4 regions of the Cupriavidus sp. FW305-3-2-15-C-LB2 genome follow, and region 2 is predicted to be linked to each of the others. Evidence: predicted binding sites of a transcription regulator. Region 2 holds the regulator's gene; each other region holds the start of a gene.
The links. Region 2 encodes FNR, which switches genes on or off when oxygen is low (the NO sensors DNR and NnrR bind a similar motif). Its sites were predicted from a motif close to TTGATNNNNATCAA; they were not measured.
Positions count from the first base shown of each region.

Region 1 (4,182 bases), on a different contig from region 2:
GGTTGGAAATGGACGCATCGCGCTGCAAGGCGCGCAGGATGGCCTTGTCCGTGCGATCCAGCACCGGCGCGGGCTGCGCGGAGGTCTCGGATTTCGCACGAAATTTTATTCTGGATGTCGCCATTTCTACGAAATAAAGAAAATTTCATGGTACTTCCTGGCTTTTTATCGTGCAAGAAGTCGCAGATATTTGCAAGCACCTTTCGTCCCAGCCTTCTTATGATGATTCCAGATGCGGCGTCGCGCGGCGTCCGTGCGAATGCCGGGCTTTGCGGCTGCAAGGCGCCCGCATGCCAACCGCAACCTGGAGCCAGTCATGAACCTGAAGCAATTTCCGCGTCATTCCCTGACCTTCGGCCCGACGCCGATCCATCCGCTATCGCGGCTGAGCGAAAGCCTGGGTGGCAAGGTCGAGCTCTATGCCAAGCGCGACGACTGCAACAGCGGGCTCGCCTTTGGCGGCAACAAGACGCGCAAGCTCGAATACGTCATTCCAGACGTGCTGGCGCAGGGCGCCGATACGCTGGTCTCGATCGGCGGGATCCAGTCGAACCACACGCGCCAGGTTGCCGCCATCGCGGCCCACCTGGGGCTGAAGTGCGTGCTGGTGCAGGAGAACTGGGTCAACTACTCCGACGCGGTTTATGACCGCGTGGGCAACATCCAGATGTCGCGCATCATGGGGGCCGACGTGCGCCTGGTCAGCGAAGGCTTCGACATCGGTATTCGCCCCAGCTGGGAAGAAGCCATGGAGAGCGTGCGCAAGGCGGGCGGCAAGCCCTACCCGATTCCGGCAGGCTGCTCGGAGCATCCGCTCGGCGGTCTCGGCTACGTAGGCTTCGCCGAGGAAGTGCGGGAGCAGGAAGCCGGACTCGGCTTCAGGTTCGACTACATCGTGGTCTGCTCGGTCACCGGCAGCACGCAGGCGGGCATGGTGGTCGGATTCGCTGCCGACGGCCGCGCGGACCGGGTCATCGGCATCGATGCATCGGCCAAGCCGGAACCGACGCGCGCGCAGATCCTGCGCATCGCCCGCCATACCGCGGAGCTGGTCGGCCTCGGCCGCGACATCACTGAAGCGGACGTGGTGCTGGACACCCGCTATGGCGGACCCGAATACGGCCTGCCTTCGGCCGGCACCCTGGAAGCCATCCGCCTCAGCGCCAGGCTGGAGGGCATGATGACGGACCCGGTCTATGAGGGCAAGTCCATGCAGGGCATGATCGACATGGTCCGTCGCGGCGAGTTTCCGCAAGGATCGAAAGTCCTCTTTGCACACCTGGGCGGGGTACCGGCATTGAACGCCTACAGCTTCCTGTTCAAGGACGGCTGATTCCATGCGCAGGTGCGCAGCCGGGATTCCCCGGATGCCCGGTTAATCGTTGCCCGCCTGCGCGCCCGCCCCAAAGCGCAGGCGCAGGCTCCGGTTGGCATCGTGCAGCGAACCGTCCGCCGCTTCCACCACGCGGTGCAGGTAGTCTTCGCTGGCGTCTAGCAGCGCCCCGTACAGGGTGTGGCACAAGCCGCGCGCGGTGCGGCCGGGCCAGTCTTGCGGCAGCATCGCTTCGGGCAGGTTGGGGTCGCGCAGCAGCACACGCCGGTATTCGTGCACCAGGAGCGTCCGCACGAAGAAAGCATCGGCCGGAGCAAGCCCGGCGGCCTCTTCGGCCAGCGGCGCAAAGCGGCGCAGCAGTGCCTGCCAGGCAGCGGCCACGTCGCCGAGCTTGAAGGTCTGGTGCATCAGCGCCTGCAGTGGCCGGATGGAAAACGCCTCGAGGCTGCTCGCTTCCATCACCGCCACATCGTCCTGCGCGCGTGCGGCCTGGAGGATTTCGCGCAGCGAGGCGAGGTCCGCTTGGGGGTGGGCCATCACCCCCGGCGCGATGGCGCCGAAGCCCTCCCACAGCAATTCCCGCTTCAGCTTCTGCCGGACCGTGGCGCGTACGTCACCGCGCACCATCACCAGGGTCCAGCGGCCGTCCCATTCGGATGCCTCACCCGCATAGATGCGCTTGCCGGCGTGCAGTACACGCTGCAAACCGGCGTCTGACAGCCCGTAGTAGCTGCGCCGCCCCATCCTGGTCGCGGCCAGCCAGTCGTCGGCGGTAAGGCGGAAGGTGGCGGTGCGCACCAGCCGGTCATTGATGCCGAACGGCGCCGCCAGCCGGATCAGGCTGCCCAGCCAGATGGCCTGCGGCCGCGGCGCCACCACATCGCCGAACAAGGTCACCAGCATGGAATTGGCGCCCAGCTTCAGCCCGCGTGCCAGCCGCGCCACGCGCGGATCTGTGCCTGGCGTCGCCATCGGCCCGCTCCCTGAAGTGATACACAAATGCAGATTGATTGAATCAAATTGTATCACTACCATCCGTTGCAACTGACGATGTTGATGCAGGTCAAGACCCCGATTCAGAGCAACCAAGAGCGGAGCAAAGGATGTACGCACAGCTGGTGGAGACAGGAGCGACGAGGCTTCGCGCCATGGAAGAAATGGAGCCGCAGGAGCGCGAGTTCCAGGCGCGCGTCGATGCCGGGATCAAGATCGAGGCCAAGGACTGGATGCCGGAGGCCTATCGCAAGACCCTGGTCCGCCAGATCTCGCAGCATGCCCATTCCGAGATTGTGGGCCAGCTGCCGGAAGGCAACTGGGTCACCCGCGCGCCGACGCTGGAGCGCAAGGCAGTCTTGCTGGCCAAGATCCAGGATGAGGCCGGCCATGGCCTGTATCTCTACAGCGCGGCCGAGACCCTGGGCGTGTCGCGCGACCAGATGCTGGGCGACCTGCACACCGGCAAGGCCAAGTATTCCAGCATCTTCAACTACCCGACGCTGAGTTGGGCCGACATCGGCATGATCGGCTGGCTGGTCGACGGCTCGGCCATCATCAACCAGGTGCCGCTGTGCCGCTGCTCGTTCGGGCCCTATGCGCGCGCCATGGTGCGCGTGTGCAAGGAAGAGTCGTTCCACCAGCGCCAGGGCTACGACATCCTGCTGTCGCTGTGCAACGGCACCCCCGAGCAGAAGCAGATGGCGCAGGACGCGCTCAATCGCTGGTGGTGGCCGGCGCTGATGATGTTCGGCCCGTCCGACGGCGATTCGCCCAACAGCGCGCAATCCATGCAATGGCGCATCAAGCTGTTCTCCAATGACGAGCTGCGCCAGAAGATGGTCGACCAGACCGTGCCGCAGGCAGAGTACCTGGGCCTGGCCATTCCGGATCCCGAACTGAAGTGGAACGAGGAGCGCGGCCACTATGACTTCGGCGAGATCGACTGGTCCGAGTTCTACAACGTCATCCAGGGCAACGGCCCCTGCAACCGCGAGCGCCTGCGCACCCGCGTCAAGGCCTGGGAAAAGGGCGCGTGGTTCCGCGATGCCCTGGTGACCCACGCCGACAAGCAGGCCCAGCGCGCCGCCGCGTGACCCCGCGGCGCCCGGCGCCGCCATCCGTCCAACGCAATGACACAGGAGGTTGCCATGAAAGAGTGGCCGCTTTGGGAGATCTTTATCCGCAGCCAGCACGGCCTGGCCCACAAGCACGTGGGCAGCCTGCACGCGCCCGACGGCGAAATGGCGATCAACAACGCGCGTGACGTCTATACGCGCCGCAACGAGGGCGTCAGCGTCTGGGTGGTGAAGGCCGGCGACGTGGTCGCCAGCAGCCCCGGCGACAAGGGCCCGCTGTTCGAGCCGGCCAACAGCAAGGTCTACCGCCACCCGACGTTCTTCCCGATGCCGGAAGCCGTCAAGCACATCTGATACGGCCCGCATGATGGACAACCACAAGCTCGAATACCTGCTGCGCCTCGGCGACGCCACGCTGGTCCTTGGCCAGCGCTTGTCGGAATGGTGCGGCCGCGGCCCGGCGCTGGAAGAGGACATCGCGCTGACCAATGTCGCGCTCGACCTGATCGGCCAGACCCGGCTGTGGCTGGGCTACGCCGCGGAAGTGGAGGGCGCCGGCCGCAGCGCCGACCAGCTGGCCTACCTGCGCGACGCGCACCAGTTCCGCAACCCGCTGCTGGTGGAGCAGCCCAACGGCAGCTATGCCGATACGCTGGCGCGGCAGTTCCTGTTCGACACCTGGCACTACTTCCTGCTCGACGGGCTGCAGCGCTCGACCGATGCCCGCATCGCCGAGATCGCCGCCAAGTCGCTCAAGGAAGTGACCTACCACGTGCG
Region 1 is NZ_JBYSZW010000015.1:56,985-61,166, reverse strand. Features, by position in the region: gene AC3WRR_RS13550 (Lrp/AsnC family transcriptional regulator) at 1-124, opposite strand, end outside; gene AC3WRR_RS13545 (1-aminocyclopropane-1-carboxylate deaminase) at 317-1,333, shown strand; gene paaX (phenylacetic acid degradation operon negative regulatory protein PaaX) at 1,376-2,305, opposite strand; gene paaA (1,2-phenylacetyl-CoA epoxidase subunit PaaA) at 2,437-3,423, shown strand; gene paaB (1,2-phenylacetyl-CoA epoxidase subunit PaaB) at 3,478-3,759, shown strand; gene paaC (1,2-phenylacetyl-CoA epoxidase subunit PaaC) at 3,770-4,182, shown strand, end outside.
Region 1: a site for FNR is predicted at 2,387-2,400, ahead of paaA (1,2-phenylacetyl-CoA epoxidase subunit PaaA). Genes of this name have one in related genera too.

Region 2 (4,182 bases):
TTCATGTGGATCGAGCGGCGGGTCGAAGGCGACCGCATCGCCCGCATCCGGCTCGATGGCGATCCGTGGAGCCTGCGCAAGTTCCGTCTCAAGGCGACCAAGCACTTCCTGTGGGTGCTGATTGCGCTCTGGACCGGCTTTACCTTCATCGGCTATTTCGCACCGATCCGCGAACTGGGCGGCGAGGTGCTCAGCCTGTCGCTGGGGCCGTGGCAGTCGTTCTGGATGCTGTTCTACGCGTTCGCCACCTGGGGCAATGCGGGCTTCATGCGCGAGCAGGTGTGCAAGTACATGTGCCCGTATGCGCGTTTCCAGAGCGTGATGGTGGATCGCGATACCTATGTCGTGACCTACGACGTCGGCCGCGGCGAGCCGCGCGGAAGCCGGTCGCGCAAGACCGACCACCACAAGGCGGGGCTTGGCGACTGCGTCAACTGCAGCATCTGCGTGCAGGTGTGCCCGACGGGCATCGATATCCGCGACGGCCTGCAGTACGAGTGCATCGGCTGCGGCGCCTGCATCGACGCCTGCGACCAGGTCATGGACAAGATGGAATATCCGCGCGGCCTGATCCGGTACACCTCGGAAAACGCGATGCGCAAGGGCTTGTCCGCGGCGGCATCACGCAAGCGCCTGCTGCGCCCGCGCGTGGTCATTTATTCCGTGATCTGGGTGGCGTTGCTGGCCGGGTTCATGGCTTCGATCGCGCTGCGCACGCCGCTGAAGGTCGACATCATCCGCGACCGTGGTGCGCTCGGCCGTGAAGTGGAAGGCCGCTGGATCGAGAATGTCTATCGCCTGCAGCTGATCAACACCACCGAAGCGCCGATGCAGATCAGCGTGCGCGCCGACAGCGACGAACTGAAGAACCTGACCGTGGAATACGACAAGCAGGCCGAATCGCTGGCGCCGACGTCCAACCGGTTGCTGCCGATCCGGATCCGCGTGCCGATCGAGGCCGCGGCGCAGGGCACGCACAAGATCAACGTGACGGTGACGAGCGAAGGCACGGAGCGGGGGCATGCCGAAATCCGGCAATCCACCAGTTTCATCGTGCCGCGCGATTTGTGAAGCTAGGTCGTCAAGATGAAGGGGGCAAGATGAGTCAGCAAGGCAATCCGTGGTGGAAGGAGCCGTGGCCGTGGCTGTTGATGAGCGGCCCGCTGGTGGCGATGGTGGCGTGTGGCGTGACGATCTGGCTGGCATCCACGCATCCGGACATGCCGGTGCAGGGTGCAACGCGCCATGGCCTGGTGGTCGAGAAGGCCGACGCCGCGCCGCCCAAGGCTGCCGCTGTGAGGCAGCCATGAGGTTGCGCTGGCTGATGTGGGTACTCTGGCCGGCGTTCCTGATGGCCGGGTTCGCGACCGCGACGGTGTTTTCGGTGGTGGATCCCGGTGACCTGAACTTCTTCGGCCAGCCGATCGAAGCGTCCCGCGAATCGGTCTACACCGTTGGTTTCCTGATGGCCTGGGTGTTCTGCGCGTTGTCCAGCGGACTGACGCTCTACACCATGCCGTCGCGGCTCAGCGATACCGACGAACTGGAATAAGCGGATCGGTGTGAGGTCTGCGCTGCCATGTCCGCATGCGGTACCTGGCAGCGCCTTGGCCGCTTAGCAGGAGCGGCTGTAGAGCTGCTTGATGCCGTCGATGTCCACGAGCTTGACGTGGCGCTGGCGAATCTGGATCAGGCCGGCTTCGGCAAAGCGGGAGAACAGGCGGCTGACGGTTTCGAGCTTCAGGCCCAGGTAGCTGCCGATCTCTTCGCGGCTCATGCGCATCACGAACTCGGACGCCGAATAGCCGCGTGCCGACAGGCGCTCAGAGAGGTTGATCAGGAAGGCGGCAAGCCGTTCCTCGGCGCGCATCGAGCCCAGCGTGACCAGCATCAGTTGGTCATGCGTGATTTCCTTGCCCATCAGGCGCAGGAACTGCTGCTGCAGCGACGGCAGGTCTGCCGACAGGGACTGCAACTCGCTCATGCGGACCACGCAGACTTCGGTGTCCTCCAGCGCGGCGGCATCGGAGGCATGCTGCATCTCGCCCAGCCCGTCGAGACCGACAATTTCGCCGGGCAGGTGGAAGCCGGTAATCTGCGAGCGGCCGTCTTCAGTGGTGACGTGGGTCTTGAGCGTGCCAAAGCGCACGGCATAGACCGCGGTGAGTGGATCGCCCATGCGATACAGGGTTTCACCCTTGTGCACACGGATGCGTTCCTGAACCAGCGTGTCCATCTTGGCGAGGTCTTGCTGCGACATGCCGACCGGAAGGCACAGCTGCCCCATCGCACAGGTGGAGCAGCGTGGTGACATCTCGGTAATGGGAATGGAGGTGAGCAATTGGAACCTGCTAGAAATGGCAGCGAGGGCGCGATAACGGCATTTTACCGTGCGATGTGATGTGGTAGGGAGTGAGAATTGACACTTGGCGTACTGATCAGCGTTTTTCTGCTGGCTTTGCTGGGCGGGGTCCACTGCGCCGCCATGTGCGGCGGCGTGGCGCTGGCCGTGGAGCAGCGTCACGGCGCGGCGGCGACGATCAGTCTGGTGCCCAGCCGTGCCGCCTGGCTCGGCGAGTTGCTGATAATGCACCTGGGCCGGATCTCGACCTATATGCTGCTTGGGGCCGCGCTAGGCGCGGTCGGTGCTTCGGCGTGGAAACAGGACTATCTGCCGGTGCAGCGCTGGCTGTTCGGCGCGGGCAGCGTCATGCTGCTGTGGTCGGGCTGGCGGTTGCTGCGCGGCAACACGTTTACCGTCGACTGGCTGGAGCGGCTGGCGTCGCGTGCCAGCGCAGCGGTGGCGCGCCGGCTGGGTGGCGTGGCACGCGGCATGCCGTCCTTTGTGCGCGCACGCGGCGGCCTGGCGCGGCGATACGGCGTGGGCCTGGCGTGGGGGCTGGTGCCGTGCGGCATGGTCTATGGGGCGCTCACGCTCGCGCTGCTGGCGGGCAATGCGGCGTCCGGCGCACTCGTGATGGGCGTGTTCGGGCTCGGCACACTGCCTAACCTGCTGGTGCTCTCCGGCCTGTCAGGCTATTTGCGTACGCTGTCGCGACGTCCCGGCGTGCGCCTGGGGGCCGGCCTGGCGGTAATGGCGTTCGGCGGCCTTGGCATTGCGCGAGCGGTGCTGTTGCCACATTCGCTGGCCGAGCATGGATTCTGCCTGGTGTTCTGAGGCGCCGGCGCTGCGCGGGCAACGGATGATGGTTGCAGGCGGGGGCGGGAATGCCATACAATCGCCAACATTGCGGTATCGCGCGGTGTCTTGTGAGCCGCGGTAAGCAGCGGGCGAGCAGCGCCAGGCGGCCTTCATACCAGAAGGTGAGTTCAGGGCAGGGGAAGCGGAAGGTTTTCGATGCCCGTCCCGTCCCCACAGTCCATCCGGTTCAAAAGATCTGGTTCAAAAGTCCGGCTGGCACTGCGGTGTTGGCGATGCCGGCCTTGCTCCCGATACCCGTTTTTCTTGCGTCCGAGGCCTTCAGTTCGCTGACAGCGACGTCCGGTATGTGCGGACGCGCTACGCAAGAGGTTCGCTGGCTGGCCCATAACCGCATGCGAACGATCTCCTGCCGGAACGCCCGGCAACTCGATGCAAAGATAGGGAAGTGCACGGCTTGGATGCAGCAGGTATCCGGCTAGCTGCGCAATGAGATGGCGGTGGCTTTCGCACCGCTGTATCCAAAATCTCCGGTGCCCCGGATCCGTCCGGGAGCAGGTGCAAAGACAGGCTGCACACCATCAACATGAATACCCAAGAGGCGAAGATCGTCCTCGAGACGGCGCTGATCTGCGCGCAGGAACCGTTGCGCGTCAATGATCTGCGGCGGCTGTTTGACGACGACGTCGGCGCAGACACCATCCGCGTGCTGCTTGATGAACTGCGCCAGGACTGGCGGCCGCGCGGCGTGGAACTGGTGGCCCTGGCCAGCGGCTGGCGCTTCCAGAGCCGGCCGGAAATGCGTGAATACCTGGATCGGCTGAATCCAGAAAAGCCGCCAAAATATTCGCGCGCGGTGATGGAAACACTGGCGATCATTGCCTACCGGCAGCCGGTGACCCGCGGCGATATCGAGGAAATCCGCGGCGTGACGGTCAGCACGGAAGTCATCAAGAAGCTTGAGGACCGCAGCTGGATCGAGGTGATCGGACACCGCGACGTGCCGGGCAGGCCGGCGCTGT
Region 2 is NZ_JBYSZW010000059.1:10,855-15,036, reverse strand. Features, by position in the region: gene ccoG (cytochrome c oxidase accessory protein CcoG) at 1-1,071, shown strand, start outside; gene AC3WRR_RS30460 (membrane protein) at 1,101-1,310, shown strand; gene AC3WRR_RS30455 (hypothetical protein) at 1,307-1,552, shown strand; gene fnr (fumarate/nitrate reduction transcriptional regulator Fnr) at 1,616-2,341, opposite strand; gene AC3WRR_RS30445 (sulfite exporter TauE/SafE family protein) at 2,420-3,178, shown strand; gene scpB (SMC-Scp complex subunit ScpB) at 3,747-4,182, shown strand, end outside.

Region 3 (4,182 bases), on a different contig from region 2:
GCCAGCGCGGCAACGGTGCAGCCAACGGCAACCGTGGCGGCCAGCCCGCCGGCGGCGCGCGCAATCCCGCACCGCGCCGCGACGGCCAGGAGCCGGCGCGCCAGCAACGGGCCGCGGCGCAACCCGCGCGCCAGCCGCACGACGCGGCCCCGGCACCGGCGCGCAATCGCCGTCCGGCGCCGCAGGCCGCGCTGCTCGGCGGCAACCGCAAGCCGGCGCGCTGAGCGGGACAGGCTGACACCATGCACGCGTCCGACACCCCGGCCGACCCCGGCGTTCCCTACGCCGGCCTGACGCCGGAGCTGATTCTGGACGCGCTGGAAGGCGCCGGCCTGCGCCCCGACGGGCGCCTGCTGGCGCTCAACAGCTATGAGAACCGCGTCTGGCAGCTGGGCATCGAAGATGCCGCGCCGGTCATCGCCAAGTTCTACCGTCCGGGCCGCTGGACCGATGCGGCCATCCTGGAAGAACACGCCTTCGTGCAGCAACTGGCCGATGCCGAGATCCCGGCCGTGCCGGCCATGGTGCTGGCACCGGGCGCGGCTGGCACGCTGCTGCATCACGCCGGCTTCCGTTTCGCGGTATTCCCCCGCTGCGGCGGCCGCGAGCCGGCGCTGGACCGTTCCGACACGCTGACCTGGCTCGGCCGCTTCATCGGCCGCATCCACGCGCTGGGGGCGACGCAGCCCTACCAGGCGCGCCCGGCGCTAAATCTTGAAACCTTCGGCGTTGCCCCACGCGACTGGCTGCTCGCCAGCGGCTGCATTCCCGCCGACCTGCTGCCCGCATGGCAATCGGTGGCCGACCTGGCGCTGGACGGCGTGCGCCGCTGCTATGAGCGCGCCGGCGAGGTGCGCCTGCTGCGCACCCACGGCGACTGCCATCGCGGCAATGTGCTGTGGATCGGCGAGGACGACGCGCGCGGCGGCACCCATGGCGCAACGGGCCCGCATTTCGTTGACTTCGATGACAGCCGAATGGCGCCGGCGATCCAGGACATCTGGATGCTGCTCGAGGGCGACCGCGCGGCCATGCAGGACCAGCTGGCCGACATCGTTGCCGGCTATGAGGACTTCGCCGAATTCCAGCCGCGCGAACTGTGGCTGGTGGAAGCGCTGCGCACGCTGCGGCTGCTGCACTACAGCGCCTGGCTCGCCAGCCGCTGGGCCGACCCGGCCTTTCCGGCCGCGTTCCCTTGGTTCGGCACGGCGCGCTACTGGCAGGATCGCATCCTGGAACTGCGCGAACAGGTGGCGCTGATGGACGAAGCGCCCCTGTGGGGCGCCTGAGGTCTACCGGTCGGCGCCGCCAGGGCGCCGGTTTTCCACTACTTTGCTCAACCTTTCTTTTCCGGCGCCTTGACCAGCAGCACCGGGCACTCGGCCTGCGCCAGCACGCGGCCTGCGACTGAACCGATCACCGCATCGAAGAACGAACCGCGGCCATGCGTACCCATCACGATGGCCGCGGCGTCGACCGAGCGCGCACAGGCGACGATGCGCTCCGGCGCGAAGCCGTGCAGCGGGTGCCGCTCGAACGGCACCTTGGCTGCGGACAGGATCTCGCAGACCGTCGCCATGGCCTTCTCGCTGGCCTCCTTGTGCCAGTCATCGATGGTCTCCTTGCTGACAAAGGCGCGCACCTGGCCGCTTACTTCCGGCGCCACATGCACGACATGCACGGTGAAGCCGCTCTGCAGCAGCTTGCCTTCGGCGATAAAACGGGCCGCGGCGTCGCTGAAGGCCGAACCGTCGGTGGCGAGCACGATATTGGTCATGTTGGAAATCTCCTGGATGGGGGCTGTCGGCAGGCGGTGCGCCATGAGGCGGCACCGCCATCTGGAACCATCATGGCACCTAGTGTCCTGCCAGGACCCGATTTAGATCAAGTCGGATCGGATTTATCCGATTTCGCCGTGCGATAGCCGGCCGGCTGACGGATTCCGTCAAGCCGGCTGAAGCATTTGGCCATTGCCCCGTCAACGCCGTGGCGCGTAGCATGCTCCCGAGCCCCGCGGCAGGCATTGGCACGTCCGCGCTGCCGCAGGCACGGCCCATCCCATACCAATTCAATGCAAGCTGTCCCCCGGCCATGGCCCGGGCGGGCGGCGATTCCGGAGACGACGATCATGAGTGAGCGTGGCAACCTGCTGCCCCTGCGCGGTATCAAGGTGGTGGAATTCGAAGGCATCGGCCCCGGCCCGTTGTGCGGTGCGATGCTGGCTGGCCTGGGCGCCGAGGTCACGCTGGTGACCCGGCCGGTCGCGCCGGATGCCCGCCGCATCCTGCGCGGCCAGCCCGTGCCGCCTGAGATGGAGCTGGAGCACGGCAAGCGCGTGGTGCAACTGAACCTGAAGTCTGCGGACGACGTGGCCGCCGCACTGGACCTGGTGGCCGGCGCCGACGCGCTGATCGAAGGGCTGCGCCCGGGCGCGATGGAGCGCCTCGGCCTGGGCCCGAAGGCGTGCCATGCACGCAATCCGCGCCTGGTCTACGGGCGCATGACCGGTTGGGGCCAGACCGGCCCGCTGTCGCAAAGCGCCGGCCACGACCTCAACTACATCGCGCTGACCGGCCTCTTGTCGATGGCTGCGCGCGCAGGCTCACTGCCGATGGTGCCGCCGACCGTGATGGGCGATGCCACCGGCGCGCTTGGCCTGGCATTCGGCATCACCAGCGCCATCCTGAGCGCGCGCGCAAGCGGCGAGGGCTGCGTGGTGGATGCGGCCATCACCGATATCGTCGCCATGCTGGGCTCGCTGGTGCAGGTGTCGCGCGCAGCCGGCACGCTCGGCGGCCCGCAACCGAGCCCCTTCCACGATTCGCCGTTCTATGACGTTTTCCCTTGCGCCGACGGCCGCGCCATCACGCTGGGCGCGCTCGAGCCGCAGTTCTACCGCGAGCTGCTCGAGCGGCTCGAGCTGACCGACATCGACCCCGCCACGCAGTATGACCGTGCCCAGTGGCCCGCGGTGAAGGCCCGCATTGCCGCTTGCATCGCAGGCAAGTCAAGCACTCACTGGGAGGCGTTGCTGGGCGGCACCGACGTGTGCTTTGCGCGCGTGCTGACCCTGGACGAGGCCGCGCGCCATCCGCACAACCAGGCACGCGGCACGTATCGGCTGTACCGGCAGGGCGAGCGCGAGGTGCCGCGTTCGGCGCCGGCGCCGCGCTTCCTGCCCGCGGGCACGGAATGACCTGGGGCCGCGGCACCGATGCTGCGGCCTCTCGAATCGGCTTGATCGGTTCGGCTACCATGCGGCATCCACCCAGACCGGAGACCCATGCCATGGCCGAACCCAGCCAACTTCCCGTCTACACTCCCACGCCGGCCTTCGAGGCCGGCCTTGACGTGCGCACCGAAGTGCTCGGCTCCGAGCACGTCCGGCGCGCGCTGGATGCCGCCGCACAGCAGGGCGACACCAGCCTGCAGCAACTGGTGACGGAGTTCGCCTGGGGCACGGTCTGGACCCGCGACGGCCTGGACCGCAAGCAGCGCAGCCTGGCAACGGTGTCGATGCTGATTGCGCTGAACCGGCCGCAGGAGCTGGCCGGGCACCTGCGCGGCGCGCTCGCCAATGGCGTTACGCCGCAGGAACTGCGCGAACTGATGGTGCACAGCGCGGTCTACTGCGGGTTCCCCGCGGCGCTGGATGCCAGCCGCAAGCTGACTGAAGTCCTCGACGCTGCCAACGGGTAACGCCGACCGCGGCATCGATACGAAAACAGCGATGCAGAAGAGTCTGACTCTGATGCAGATTTTGCCGCATCTGCGCGGCGAGGATTCGGCGCATCAGGATCTCTCCGGCCCCTTAACCTTGGCACCAGGCCAAGCCATGCAAGTCGTTAAGGAGCCTCAAATTGCATCTCGCGCTGATCGTCGACGAACCCTCCCGGTTCCGAACCACGCTGTCCGCTGAAATCCGCGCTGAGTTGGGCGCCGGTGAAGTACTGGAGATGGACGGCATGCAGGAAGCATTCCGGCTGGTCCGCGAGCAACGGCCGGGGCTGGTGCTGGTCGATATCGAGTGCTTCGGCAATCCCGGCATCGACTTTGTCCGGTGCGTCTCGGCGACGCAGCCCACCGTGCCCTTGCTGGTACTGTCCGACAGCGACGCCACCCTGGCCTCGGTGCGGGCGCTGCGCGCCGGCGCCCATGGCTTCGTGGTCAAGCAGCGTGGGC
Region 3 is NZ_JBYSZW010000017.1:6,702-10,883, reverse strand. Features, by position in the region: gene AC3WRR_RS14500 (DEAD/DEAH box helicase) at 1-224, shown strand, start outside; gene AC3WRR_RS14495 (serine/threonine protein kinase) at 243-1,289, shown strand; gene AC3WRR_RS14490 (universal stress protein) at 1,337-1,777, opposite strand; gene AC3WRR_RS14485 (CaiB/BaiF CoA transferase family protein) at 2,129-3,196, shown strand; gene AC3WRR_RS14480 (carboxymuconolactone decarboxylase family protein) at 3,289-3,699, shown strand; gene AC3WRR_RS14475 (LuxR C-terminal-related transcriptional regulator) at 3,861-4,182, shown strand, end outside.
Region 3: a site for FNR is predicted at 1,875-1,888, ahead of AC3WRR_RS14490 (universal stress protein). Genes of this name have one in related genera too.

Region 4 (4,182 bases), on a different contig from region 2:
CCTTCCATGCCGCCCACGCCGCGCTGGATCGCGCGCTGGATGTTGTCCTTGGGCATGTTCGCGTCCATGGCCTTGTCGATCGACAGGCGCAGGCGCGGGTTGGAGTCGACATCGCCGCCGCCGAGCTTGGCGGCAACGGTGATTTCCTTGATCAGGCGGGTCCAGATCTTGCCGCGCTTGGCGTCAGCGGCGGCCTTCTTGTGTTTGATATTGGCCCATTTCGAGTGACCGGCCATGATTCTCTCCGAAGCGGAATGCGGTGATCTGCGGTGATGTTGTGCGGGGTTGCCATGCGCGCCGTGGCCGGGGTGGCAAAGCCCTCGGACAGCGCGCGCCAGGTGACGGATATGCCTGGCGGCTGGCTATAATCAGCCCAGGATTTTATCACGCGGGCCTGCCCGCGCCGCTGCCGTGGCGAGTCCCGCGGTGCCAGACCTCAAAACCCCAGGGAACATCATGGCCGACCCCATCCTCATCGCCAAGAACGCCGAACATGAACTGGTGCTGCTGCCGCAGATGGGCAACCGGCACGGGCTGATCACCGGCGCCACCGGCACCGGCAAGACCGTCACGCTGCAGACCCTGGCGCAGGGCTTCTCGCGACTGGGCGTGCCGGTCTTCATGGCGGACGTCAAAGGTGACTTGACCGGCATTTCGCAGGCTGGCCAGCCGTCCGACAAGCTCAAGCAGCGCCTGGCCGACCTGAACCTGCCGGAGCCGGCATGGGGCGCGTGCCCGACCACGCTGTGGGACGTGTTCGGCGAGAAGGGCCACCCGGTGCGCGCCACGGTCTCGCACATGGGCCCGCTGCTGCTGTCGCGCATGCTGGAGTTGAACGACACCCAGCAGGGGGTGCTGAACCTGGTGTTCCGCATTGCCGACGCCAATGGCCTGCTGCTGCTCGATGCCAAGGACCTGCGCGCCATGCTGCAGTACGTCGGCGACAACGCCGGCCAGTTCACCACCGAGTACGGCAATATCTCGGCCGCCTCGATCGGCGCCATCCAGCGCGGGCTGATCGCGCTGGAATCGCAGGGTGGGGATGTCTTCTTCGGTGAGCCGATGCTGAACCTGGAAGACTTCATCCAGACCGAGAAGGGCCAGGGCGTGGTCAATATCCTGGCCGCCGACAAGCTGATGAACGCGCCGCGGCTGTACGCGACCTTCTTGCTGTGGATGCTGTCCGAGCTGTTCGAGAAGCTGCCCGAGGCCGGCGACCTGGACAAGCCCAAGCTGGTGTTCTTCTTCGACGAGGCCCACCTGCTGTTCAACGATGCGCCCAAGGCGCTGCTCGACAAGATCGAGCAGGTGGTGCGGCTGGTGCGTTCCAAGGGCGTGGGCGTGTACTTCGTCACGCAGAACCCGATCGACATCCCCGACACCGTGCTGGGCCAACTGGGCAACCGCGTGCAGCATGCGCTGCGCGCCTTTACCCCGCGCGACCAGAAGGCGGTCAAGGTGGCGGCCACCACCATGCGCGCCAACCCCAAGCTGGACCTGGAAACCGCGATCGGCGAACTGGGCGTGGGCGAGGCCCTGGTGTCGTTCCTGGATGCCAAGGGCACGCCCTGCGTGACCGAGCGCGCCTGGGTGCTGGCACCGGGCAGCCGCATCGGCCCGGCGACGGAGGAAGAGCGCAAGCAGCTGATCGCCGGTTCGCTGGTGGCGGGCACCTACGAGAAGACCGTGGACCGCGAATCCGCCTATGAAAAGCTGCGCGGCAGCGTGGCGACGGTCGGCAATGGCAACGGCAAGGGCGCCGGAGGCGCGCCGGCGGGGCAGCCAGCGGGCGAGCAGGACAGCGGCTGGCTCGGCACGGCCGGCGACATCTTCGGCACGCTGACCAAGGGCACCGGCAAGACCGGCCGCGGCGATTCGATCCTGGAGTCGATGGCCAAGTCGGCCGCGCGCACGGTGGGCTCGCAGGTCGGGCGCGAGCTGATCCGCGGCGTGCTGGGGAGCCTGCTGGGCAAGAAGAAGTAAAGACCCGGACCGACGCAATGACGGAAAGGGCCGCACGATGCGGCCCTTTCCCTTAGCGACGCTGCGCTTGTTGCTGCGCCTTGGCCGCTGCCGCATCCTCGCGCATCTTGCGCGCGAACATCCGCGCAAAGAACCACCCCATGCCGATGATGAAGACGATCACGCCCAGGCTCATCAGGCCGGTGCTGGTACTGAACAGGATCTTGAAGGCTTCCATGCTTGGCTCCCTTTGCTTTGGCGATGGCCGCCGGCGAGGTCTCGCCGGCGCCTGCCGCCAGTGTAGGGAGCCCTGTGGCGCGGACTATTGAGGCCGGTCAAGCGCAAGCCAGCCCGCCGCGCGCCACTCAGTTCTTGGTGCCGAACAGGCGGTCGCCCGCATCGCCCAGGCCCGGCACGATGTAGGCGTGCTCGTCGAGATGGCTGTCGAGCGAGGCCACGAACAGCTGCACGTTCGGATGCGCCTTCTGGAACACTTCCACGCCCTCGGGCGCCGCCACCAGCGCAACGAAGGTGATGGCCTCGTCCTTCACGCCGCGCCGCTTGAGCACATCCACGGCATGCGCAGCCGAATAGCCCGTGGCGACCATCGGGTCGCACAGGATGAAGCTGCGGTCCTCCACGTCGGGCAGCCGCACCAGGTATTCCACCGGGCGGTGCTGCTCGTCGCGGTACACGCCGATATGGCCGATGCGCGCCGACGGGATCAGCTCGACCAGGCCGTCGCTCATGCCCACGCCCGCGCGCAGCACTGGCACGATGGTCAGCTTCTTGCCGGCGATCACCGGCGCGTCCAGCTCCACCAGCGGCGTCTCGATGCGGCGCGTGGTCAGCGGCAGGTTGCGGGTGATCTCATAGCCCATCAGCAGCGTGATCTCGCGCAGCAGTTCGCGGAAGGTGCGCGTCGACGTTTCCTTGTCGCGCATGTGCGAGAGCTTGTGCTGGATCAGCGGGTGGTCGAGGATGAACAGGTTGGGAAAGCGCGGGTCTTGTTTCATGGCTGGCGGCGAGGGCTCGGCGGGATAGGGGCAAGCAGGTGAAGCGGGCGGCGAGATCGGGTCGACCAGCGCGCCGCGCCGTTGCAGCCGGATTGTAATGGAAGCGGGCCGCCCTGCCCGTGGCTTCGCTTCCGGGACCCGCCCACGCCAGCGCCGCCGGCGGGCTCCCTGAACCGCCGGGAGCGTCCGGCGGCGCCTTGCGCTAGTCAAGCGCGCGGTTCTTCGACTCGATATCCACCATGTAGATGGCGATCGCCGCCACGGCAAGAAATGACGAAAGCAGCGCCAGGGCGAGGGTGAACTGGCTGGCCATGATCGGTGCAATGATGGACGGCGCGAACAGGCCGCCAAAGCGCGCCATCGCACCCGCAGTGCCCATCCCGCTGGCCCGCAGGTCAGTCGGGTACACCTCGGGCGTGAAGGCGTAGAGGGCGCCCCAGGTACCGAGCAGCGAGAAGCTCATCAGCAGGGTCGAGCCGACGATAAGCGCGGTGGACGTACCCAGGCTGTAGAGCATGCAGCCTGCCGCGCTGAGCAGCAGGAAGCCGATCAGGGTCGGCTTGCGGCCCCAGCGCTCGACGCCGTGCGCGGCCAGCGCGAACCCGGGGAGCTGCACCAGCGCGAGCACGATCAGGAAGACCTGGCCGCGCATGAAGCCAAAGCCCTGGCCCGCCAGCTTGACCGGCAGATAGACGAAGACGCCGTAGTAGGCGATCGAGATAAGCGCCCAGGCGGCAAGCAGGCAGATGGTGCGGCGCCGGCATCCGCGCGCGAACAGCGCAAAGACCGACTTGCGCTCCATCGGCTGCGGCTCCAGGTTGCCGATTTCAACGGACACGCGATTGGCGGTGGCGACACGCTGCAGCACCGCGCGCGCCTCGGCCGAGCGACCCGATTTATTCAGGTAGAGCGGAGACTCGGGAACAAAGAAGCGGAACACCACGCCGACCAGGGCGGGGATGCCCGTGACGAGGAAGATCAGCCGCCAGGCATCATTGCCTCGCGACACGGCGATCAGCGCAAGAACGGCGAGCAGGATCGTGCCGACGGCCCAGAACGACTCCAGCAGGACCAGCCAGCGACCGCGCCGGTCCGAGGGCAGGAACTCGGCCATCATGGTGTAGTCGACGGGCAGCGTGCCGCCGACGCCGATGCCGGTCAGGAAGCGCAGCAACAGCAGCCACTGGAAGTCCGGTGCGAAAGC
Region 4 is NZ_JBYSZW010000016.1:4,463-8,644, reverse strand. Features, by position in the region: gene AC3WRR_RS13885 (YebC/PmpR family DNA-binding transcriptional regulator) at 1-236, opposite strand, end outside; gene AC3WRR_RS13880 (helicase HerA-like C-terminal domain-containing protein) at 457-1,983, shown strand; gene AC3WRR_RS13875 (DUF3149 domain-containing protein) at 2,036-2,200, opposite strand; gene upp (uracil phosphoribosyltransferase) at 2,328-2,978, opposite strand; gene AC3WRR_RS13865 (MFS transporter) at 3,181-4,182, opposite strand, start outside.
Region 4: a site for FNR is predicted at 2,288-2,301, ahead of AC3WRR_RS13875 (DUF3149 domain-containing protein). Genes of this name have one in related genera too.